Methanosarcina siciliae T4/M: one gene and its partner. The protein of the gene in region 1 binds, or shares a complex with, the protein of each later gene. Links are inferred from orthologs where the notes say so. Each region holds a gene or a part of one and is shown on either strand. Other genes may lie near its edges.

Region 1 (4,100 bases):
ATCTGGCAGGTATTTATACTTCCTCACCTGCCAGGTACTTTCCTTCCAAAAAATATGAGAGTGCTAAAATTTCTTTAAGTTCCAGTCCTTTTCGCTGTTTTTTATTCACGTTGTTTTTTATTCACGTTGTTTTTTATTCACGTTGTTTTTCATTCATCTTTTTCTCCAATCGTTTTCAATAACTCATCTCATTTTTTTATGACTGAGTTCTTCTGTCTCGACCTCAACTTTGTATAAATATTGTATGAGCTCTACAAGGCAAGGATCTTTAAAGAGATATTTTAAGGACTTGGGGCTGTATAAATCCACAATTGCTTACAAGGACGCCGGATTTAATGGTGAGAACCTAATGATGGGTAACCTGATGATGAAAAAACCGATGATAAAAAGAATTTAAAATTAATTACAAAATTCCGGTAGTAAAAAAGAAAGAGCAAAGAGAAAATTTCCCTTTGCTTCTGGATCTTGAGATCCTTTTAATAAATTTTGAACTTATGTCAATTTGGTAACAGGGTGGTTGTCTGCATCCGCGATCTCGACGCCAAGTTCTTTTGCGGTTTCTCCGAGCATGATGTCGACCATTGCGACAGCCGGGAATACCTTCTCAACGTTCTCGATCGGACCGTAGAGCAGGAAGTCAGAACCTGCAATCTGGGCGACAAGGTTAGTGCCTATGTCGGTGGGCATGTAGATTGACTTCGGGTCAGGCTGGGTCTTCTTGAACTTGCGGAGCCAGTCCCAGGCAGAGGCCATGTTGTGGTATCCGCCACCTACAGGCAGGCCGAGCTTCCCCTTAATTGTCGGAACCGATCGGATCGTTGCACCGGAACCTGCACCCAGGGGCATTGCTGCAACGTCGATCAATGGGATCTTGATTCCACATTCCTCGGCGACCTGGAGCATACCCTTTTCCTGTCCGGAACCACCGACTTCAAGGATGTCAAGCTTTCCTTTTACGGTTGGGTCAGTTGCATTGAATGCCAGAACGATGGCAGCCTCCACATCACTCTCAGCGAGGATGTCTATTTCGCTCTGTTCGACACTTGCATTGATGGAGTTGTGGATTGCCCTGTTAGCAACACCGATTTCGGTACAGTACTGGGCAGCAGCTGCACGCACTTCTCCGGCTGAAGAGTCGATAAGGAAGGGGGTCTTGTCGTCGATCTCTATGAACCAGTCGATATACTTCTTGATGGACTCAGGGGTTTCTCCCACAATCTGGTTCACGTAGGGGTTTCCTGTGGCATCGCTCAGTGATACCTGGGTGTTCCAGAGAGTCTCTGCGGCTGCCCTGTCGAAAATCCCTTTGTCCTCATCGGTCACGATCTTGTGCCTTGCATAGAACATGGTACTGACTAACACGGTCGGGTATTCGCCCGGCTGTCCGCCGAACTTAACTCCACCTACTTCGAAAACTTCCTGTTTCTTGTCAAACTTGAACATTTTGATCCCTCATTATATTGTGAACATTGATGATACCGAGACATAGATCAGGAAGAGAAGCAGTCCTACAACTGCGCCGTACAGAATTCCAATGTCTCTTCCTACCTTCCTTCCGATTCTCTGTGCAATTTCACTGTTGACAAACTCAACTTTTTCATCGATCTTTTCGAGCCTTTTCATTACTTCGTTAAACTCAGCTGGATCTACATACGCTGCTGGTGCTTTTCCATCCATATTTTCACCTCTCAAGCTTAGAGACCGGCCAATAACGGGAGTAAAATCACCATCAGCAGTGAAAAGATGAAGCCTGCTGCAAAGCCAATTATTCCTGTGGCCATTACCCCGGAATCCAGTTTCTGGTTCCTCGCAATCAGCTGTGCTCTGTACCGAATGCTCTCAACAGTAGCGTCTATTGCGCCCATCTGAGGGTTGAGCACCATTGGGACTCCTTTTCCGTATTCTTCTGCCATTCTCCTTACCTCCCGAGCAGTAATAACCCAAGCAGGGATATGGTTACTGTCAATCCGATCATGGCACCTTCAATCTTTCCTGCATGAACCCCTGAGTGGAACTTGTTCAAGTTTCCGATGTCAAGCATCCGGGCTTCAACGGCTTTTAGCCTGTTGCGGATGACTGCAATCTCACCGGAGACCGGCCTGACGACACCGCCTTCTTCTTCTTCTTCTCCTTCTTCGCTGATTTCCACAACCAGTGGTTCTGCATCGAAGGCTCCGGGGTCCTTTGATACAAGTTCCCTTACCTTGGCTGTGATTGCGCCCATGTCTTCCGTGTCCAGCAGGTCTATGGTCTCGATTTGCTGCTGGAAACGGGCAACTGCATCATCGTTCAGGTTTTCTACATAAGGGATAGCGCCAACCGCACCTACAATTCTGTGGTCTTTGACACCGTTTGCATGGATGCTGAGCATTGCCTGTCCTGTAACGTGTCCTTTGACTTCAGCTCCTGTTACAACCAGGTACCTGATATTCGGGTTCGAAATAACGTGGGCTACGACCTTCTCTATGCCCAGGTTTTCGGTTTTACAGGATCCGGTAATTGCTGCTCCTGCATCGAGTACTGGCTTTCCGGGGAGGTGCGATGCACAGGTAATAACTGCAACACAGCCCTTTACATCACCCACTTCATACTCTCCCTTCAGGATTGGCCATCCTGATGCGGGTTCTCTTTTGTCTGCCATTTTACATACCTCCCTCGATCAGTCTCTGTATGAATATGATCAGGGCAAGTAGCCCGCTGAAGGCAAGACCTACAACGATTCCATAGAAAGCGTTCCCGTAAATTCCTGCCATATAGGAGGTGTTCTCACGGCCGGGCCAGGAATTCATGAGCGGCTTGCTGGGCGAAAGTGAGTTTACCAGATCATCTGAAATTGCGTCCAGTTTGTCCATTCTCTCAAAGACAGGGTCCATGGAATAGAGAATCGAGTCTTCCCTTTCTTCTGCCACAACCGCAGTGTCAGGGTCCAGGACCAGATGTACTTCGGGAGCTATGCGAATCATGCTCATTCTAATTCCTCCGCGCTTGGCAACAGCCCGGTTCCAACGACTGCATGTGCATCTCTCTTAACGAATCCATAGTACTTCATAAAGGCATAAGCCCAGATAATAACCCCTATAGCAATGTTTAATCCGGCTGCCATTAGTCCTTCATGGAGTGAAGACGCAAACCCTGCAATTATCAATGCAATAGCTGCTTTTTCAACAGCTACAGAAAGAGTCCTGTCCTGCTTCTCGTCAGGGCCGAGGTTTGCATTGAAGGGGTGAAGGATTCCCATACCGCCGATGATAAAAATCAATGCAATGTATCCGTTGGCGACGACGTATTCGATAACATCTGCATAATTAAAGGTTCCGGCAATGACTACGCTTAATCCGATAATTACCAGAGTTCCCGCACCTGCAATTTCCACCATGGCCTGTTCCATTATAGGAATGCCCATCCCGATTACTTTGTTTGCAAGGACACCGATAACAGCGCCTATAATTGCAGCTGCAATAAAGGATACGATAGGTCCTGCAATACCTCCTACGGAAAGTCCGAAGAGGGCAGCGACAATCCCCATACCAAGGGAAATCATACCAATAGACGGAACTCCTGTCCCAAGCCCGTAGCTTGCAACACGGCGGACCGCATCAGCACCCCAGACCATGGCGCAGATTGCTCCAAGCCCTCCGAAGAAGGAAAACTGTGCTGGCATGAAGTTGCCGAGGTAAATCCCTGCAAGGCCGCCTATTGCACCGATAGCCATTATTGTTTGTGGGGGATACCCGCCTTTAGCTTCTCCTCCTGCTCCACCTGCAGACATTTAGACCACTCCGAGTTGTGAAATTGCGATTACTGCCACTATGGCACAAAGTATAGTTGCTACAAAGGAAGATATCACCGCTTTTGGCCACTTCTTCCACTTCGGGTCGTGGAACCCTTCGATTGTACCTCCTATGTTGTAGGAAGGAATCACAGCGTTTACGAAGAAGATACCTATTGCAAACATAGCAGCAATTCCTACAAGTTCATGTCCTGTGACAGAAGAGCTTGCACCTGTACTGAGTCCTGCAGTAAGGCCCACTTCAATAAGAGAATAGTATACTAGGGCTCCGCCGATTCCACCAAGCAAGCCGCCAATAACACCACTGACA
Region 2 (4,130 bases), 2.4 Mb from region 1 along the record:
TTGCGAACGTTATGGGAGAAGAGGGCATTGATTACATGCTTGAGGATGCGCAAAGATCCCCTCTGAAGGTCTTTTTTGGGGTGCCCTCCTGTGTGCCTGCCACACCTTTCGAATCCGCAGGGGCAGTCCTTGATGCGGCGGCTGTTGACCGCCTGCTGGCAAGGAATGAACTGTGTTACCTTTCCGAGATGATGAATTTCCCTGGTGTGGTTCTGGGATTTCCTGAGGTAATTGCAAAACTGGAATCCGCAAAGAAGTACGGTAAAGTAATTGACGGACATGCGCCTGGCCTGAGGGGAACCGATCTTCAAAAATACATCAGGGCAGGAATTTCCACGGATCACGAATCTTTTACTTATGAAGAAGCAGCTGAGAAAATAAAGCTTGGGATGAAGATCCTGATCCGCGAGGGGAGTTCAGCCAGAAATTTCGAAACCCTGTACAGCCTGATAGATGAATATCCCGAAGCGGTCATGCTCTGCACCGACGATTCCCACCCCGATACTCTGATCTATGAAGGGCATATCGATAAACTGATCCGGCGCGGGCAGGAAAAAGGGCTTGACATCTATAACCTGCTCAGGGCAGCGGTGATCAATCCGGTGGAGCATTACGGGCTCGATGTCGGGCTGATGCGTGAGGGAGATCCTGCGGATTTCATTATCGTGGACGACCTGAAATCCTTCAACGTGCTGAGCACTTTCATCGATGGAGAATGTGTTTACGAGAACGGAAAGGTTCTTTTCCCTGTAGAAAAAGTTCCTGCAAAAAACGTGTTCAAACGAAAGAAAATTTCAATCGATGATGTAAAACTGGCTGTGCCTGCAGGGGAAATCGGGGACAGAAAGGGAGGAATGCGAAAAATCAGGGTAATCGTTGCCCGGGACGGAGAACTGGTCACAGGTCAGGAACTGATTCTGCCAAAAGTCGAAAACGGCAACCTGGTTTCGGACCCGGGGAGGGATATCCTGAAAATAGTCGTCCTGAGCAGATATGCGGATGACCCTGTCCAGATCGGTTTCATAAAGAACATAGGCCTGAAGAAAGGAGCAATTGCCAGCAGCATTGCCCACGACAGCCACAACATCATTGCAGTTGGAGCCACCGATAAAGACATAGTTGAAGCTGTCAACCGGCTGGTGGAAAATAAAGGAGGAGTAGTTGTGGGTACCGCAGAAAACCTTCTTGATCTCCCGCTTGAGGTTGCAGGCCTGATGAGTACCCTCGAAGGAGCCGAGGTCGCTTCCAGGTACCGGCTGCTAAACGAAGAAGCCCGGAAACTCGGAAACTCGCTTGAGTCACCTTTCATGACTCTTGCATTCATGTCGCTTCTGGTAATTCCCGAGCTTAAACTTGGAGACAAAGGCCTGTTTGATGTGACAAAATTCGAATTTGTCGAGCTCTTTTCAGAGGTATAAGATAAAAAACAGCTAGCAGAGAGTTCCTCTGCACTTTTCAGATTATTCTCTATTTTCAGATTATTTTCTAATCACTATTTTATATTAAACTAATTTTTCTATTGACTGTTTGATTATATTAATAAATGATAAGGTGTAATAATAAATTGGGTGAATTATCATGTCTAAAATCATCAAAGTAACGGGTTTACTCTTAGCAACAGCAGGAATTGCTTATGCTGTAAAACATATATGGGAGAATAAGAAACAGCAATCGGGTTGGCACAAAATAAAAGTAGAAGAAAAAGAAGAGCGAGGAGAAGGAGAAAAAAGAACTGGTTCAAGGTATGGTTCCAATCCTGCCAAATATTAAATCGAATCTATTTCTGTCCGGACATTCCGTAAACCCGACTATAGTCCGTATTACGGAACAACAAAAGCTAAAAAAATTAGAAATACGATTCTCTTTTCTCCCTTTTTCCGATATTTTTTCAGCTTTTTCTGTCTTTTTCCACAAGTTTCAAAACATCAGCATTCGATGAGGTTTGGACAATCACAAACTGCTTGCTCACGGAAGCTGTTTTCTTTGCAGCGGTTTCCATACAGAGCATGAGGATCTTCACTGCATCCTGCAGTTTGCTCTTTTTCGTCCAGTTATCCTTGAAATACTTGTTAGCTACCTGCTTTGTAAACTCGTTTCCGAAAGCTATGAAATTGCTGCTCTTCCCCTGTGAGATAAGCGTAAGTTCCAAGTCCCTGAGTTCGGCAATTGCATAGGCGCCTGCTGATGCATACAGCCTCCTTTTTTTAACGATCCCTCCTTCAACCGAGGAAACTTCCCCCACAAGGATGCCGTTTCTCTCCGAGACTTTGTTCTTGCAGTCCGTGACCGTTATTTTGACCCCTGCCTCCTCTGCCTTTCTTGCCAGCTCCTCGTCCGTAACTATTGTGCCGTTGTATAGCTCTTTTTCAAGTTTTTCCCTGTCGGGCTTTTCCCCTTCGAAAGTTATTTCCCTCATGTCTCCGGCCATGATTGCACCGTTCTTTCCTATAAAAGCGATAACAAGGGTCATTTTGCTTGCTCCAGAACACATTTTAAAGGAATCATCTGTCTTTAAAGTACCTATTTCTTATTTACATTTCTTATTATTTTAACTCTATAGAGAGACTTCAGGTGATGTAAATTTGTTTTAAATTTGTTTTTTCCACAAATCCATTTACATCTGGTCATCGATTGATGGGATCTCATAGGAATCTCATTTAGATTCACAGATATGGAAGCGCCTCTGCCAGCTTGTCTGACGGCCCTTTAAAAAAAGCAGAAATGAAGTAAAAGAAGTGGTAAGTCAGCGTTTTCCCTGGTAACTATTGCAGGTTATTTTCTTCACAGCATCGGTTTGATTTTTTTCAGTCAATATGTGACTTCAATAGAGTTTCCTTCTCTATCAGTCGCCTTTATCCTTATTAATATAGGTAAATAAAAATTTACAGTTTGGTGCATTACATAATCATAATTTTTATTTTTGCAGGTCTTGGTTTCAGAAGTGTTATTCTCAGTAAATGTTGCCTTTTTTCTCTCAAAAGACGGTCTTTTCGGGCTCATTTCCGGAAAAGAGTGTCTTCTTGAGCTACGTGTTACTCCCATACAGGTTAAACACCTCACTTTTTTTCTCCTATTTCTGTGAAAAACATTTCCGATCATGAGTCCCCACTCTTCTTTACTCTCTTATTTTTCTGACTGATTATTTTGTAAATTTTTTATTATTGATGTATACTCTCTCACCGCATATATTTTTTTTGATTTTTCGACAGATTAGACTTTAAAAGCAACTGTTTTATTATTTTACTCTTGATTTTTTAATCAGGCCTGCTGTACGGTTTCCTGAAGGTTTTGCAAGCCCCTGTGCATGGAACTTTGACTTAAAAATTGTAAAAACAAATTCCCGGCCCCCCTTCAAAAAAGAAAGGGGTGGCCGGTTCTCTCGAGTCTTCGGGAAAAGCTCTTCTTTACATTTTAAAACTTACAGTTTAAGGACTTACAGTTTGAGACCAGGAGTTTTGAGGGCCTGTGCGAGGAGGATACCCATATTCTGCACAATTGTTTTCTTGATACCGTTTACCATATCCATTTCCATCTCATCAAGCACCTTTGCATACCGGATGGCAGCGAAGTACACAACCATAAAGGCTGCATATTCCCAGCTTGCCCCTGACAGCGGAAGCATTTCTCTTGCTGTGAACATTCCCACAACCAGAACAGCTCCTATCAGGGTCAACCTTCTGTACATCGGAGTAAACGGATGCATGTGCTGCGACCTCCAGGCTCTCAGGGTCATTAAGACCTCTATGGATGCAAAGGACACGGAAGATGCAGCTGCTGCACCTATCATCCCGTACTGAGGTATGAGTATAAAGTTAAGCACGGCATTGATTCCTGCACTTGTAACCGAACACTTCATCAGGAAATCGGAGTCTCCGGATGCCATTATGGTGTGGTAATTAAACCCGAAGTACGAGTTTGTTACGAACCCCAGGGCAAGGATGCGCAGAACCGTAGCCCCGCCTGCATAGTCTGCTCCGTAGATTTTTGTCAGGACGATATCAGGATATGCGAACATCAGGGCAAAGACCGGGAAAGTGAGCAGGAAGCACCACTTTGTCATTATCGCGTAAATCGAACCAAGAGGTTCGGTCCGGTTTTCTCCCCAGAGCTTTGAGGTTACGGGGATGTAA

What was found. Proteins that work in one complex are often made in the same cells at the same time.
Region 2: the proteins of mtrA (region 1) and MSSIT_RS11490 are in contact, whole or in part, in a crystal structure (PDB 6ZW0), measured with the Methanocaldococcus jannaschii proteins. The link is inferred for Methanosarcina siciliae T4/M from one-to-one orthologs.

What each region holds. Positions count from the first base shown.
Region 1 is NZ_CP009506.1:269,814-273,913, forward strand. The notes cover bases 781-3,699. They hold mtrA (tetrahydromethanopterin S-methyltransferase subunit A), read right to left. Parts: upstream 2,642-3,699; coding sequence 1,919-2,641; downstream 781-1,918. Other genes in these bases: mtrH (tetrahydromethanopterin S-methyltransferase subunit H), read right to left, coding at 781-1,443; mtrG (tetrahydromethanopterin S-methyltransferase subunit MtrG), read right to left, coding at 1,456-1,677; MSSIT_RS01230 (tetrahydromethanopterin S-methyltransferase subunit F), read right to left, coding at 1,695-1,913; MSSIT_RS01240 (tetrahydromethanopterin S-methyltransferase subunit B), read right to left, coding at 2,643-2,969; mtrC (tetrahydromethanopterin S-methyltransferase subunit MtrC), read right to left, coding at 2,966-3,699. In the rest of the region: more of mtrH, read right to left, coding at 493-780; more of mtrC, read right to left, coding at 3,700-3,769; mtrD (tetrahydromethanopterin S-methyltransferase subunit D), read right to left, coding at 3,770-4,100. UniProt on the Methanocaldococcus jannaschii protein: Part of a complex that catalyzes the formation of methyl-coenzyme M and tetrahydromethanopterin from coenzyme M and methyl-tetrahydromethanopterin. This is an energy-conserving, sodium-ion translocating step.
Region 2 is NZ_CP009506.1:2,694,704-2,698,833, forward strand. What follows is about bases 680-3,628. They hold MSSIT_RS11490 (DUF2121 domain-containing protein), read right to left. Parts: upstream 2,471-3,628; coding sequence 1,889-2,470; downstream 680-1,888. Other genes in these bases: ade (adenine deaminase), read left to right, coding at 680-1,418; MSSIT_RS11485 (hypothetical protein), read left to right, coding at 1,579-1,770; MSSIT_RS23235 (hypothetical protein), read right to left, coding at 2,809-3,042; MSSIT_RS11495 (oligosaccharide flippase family protein), read right to left, coding at 3,434-3,628. In the rest of the region: more of ade, read left to right, coding at 1-679; more of MSSIT_RS11495, read right to left, coding at 3,629-4,130.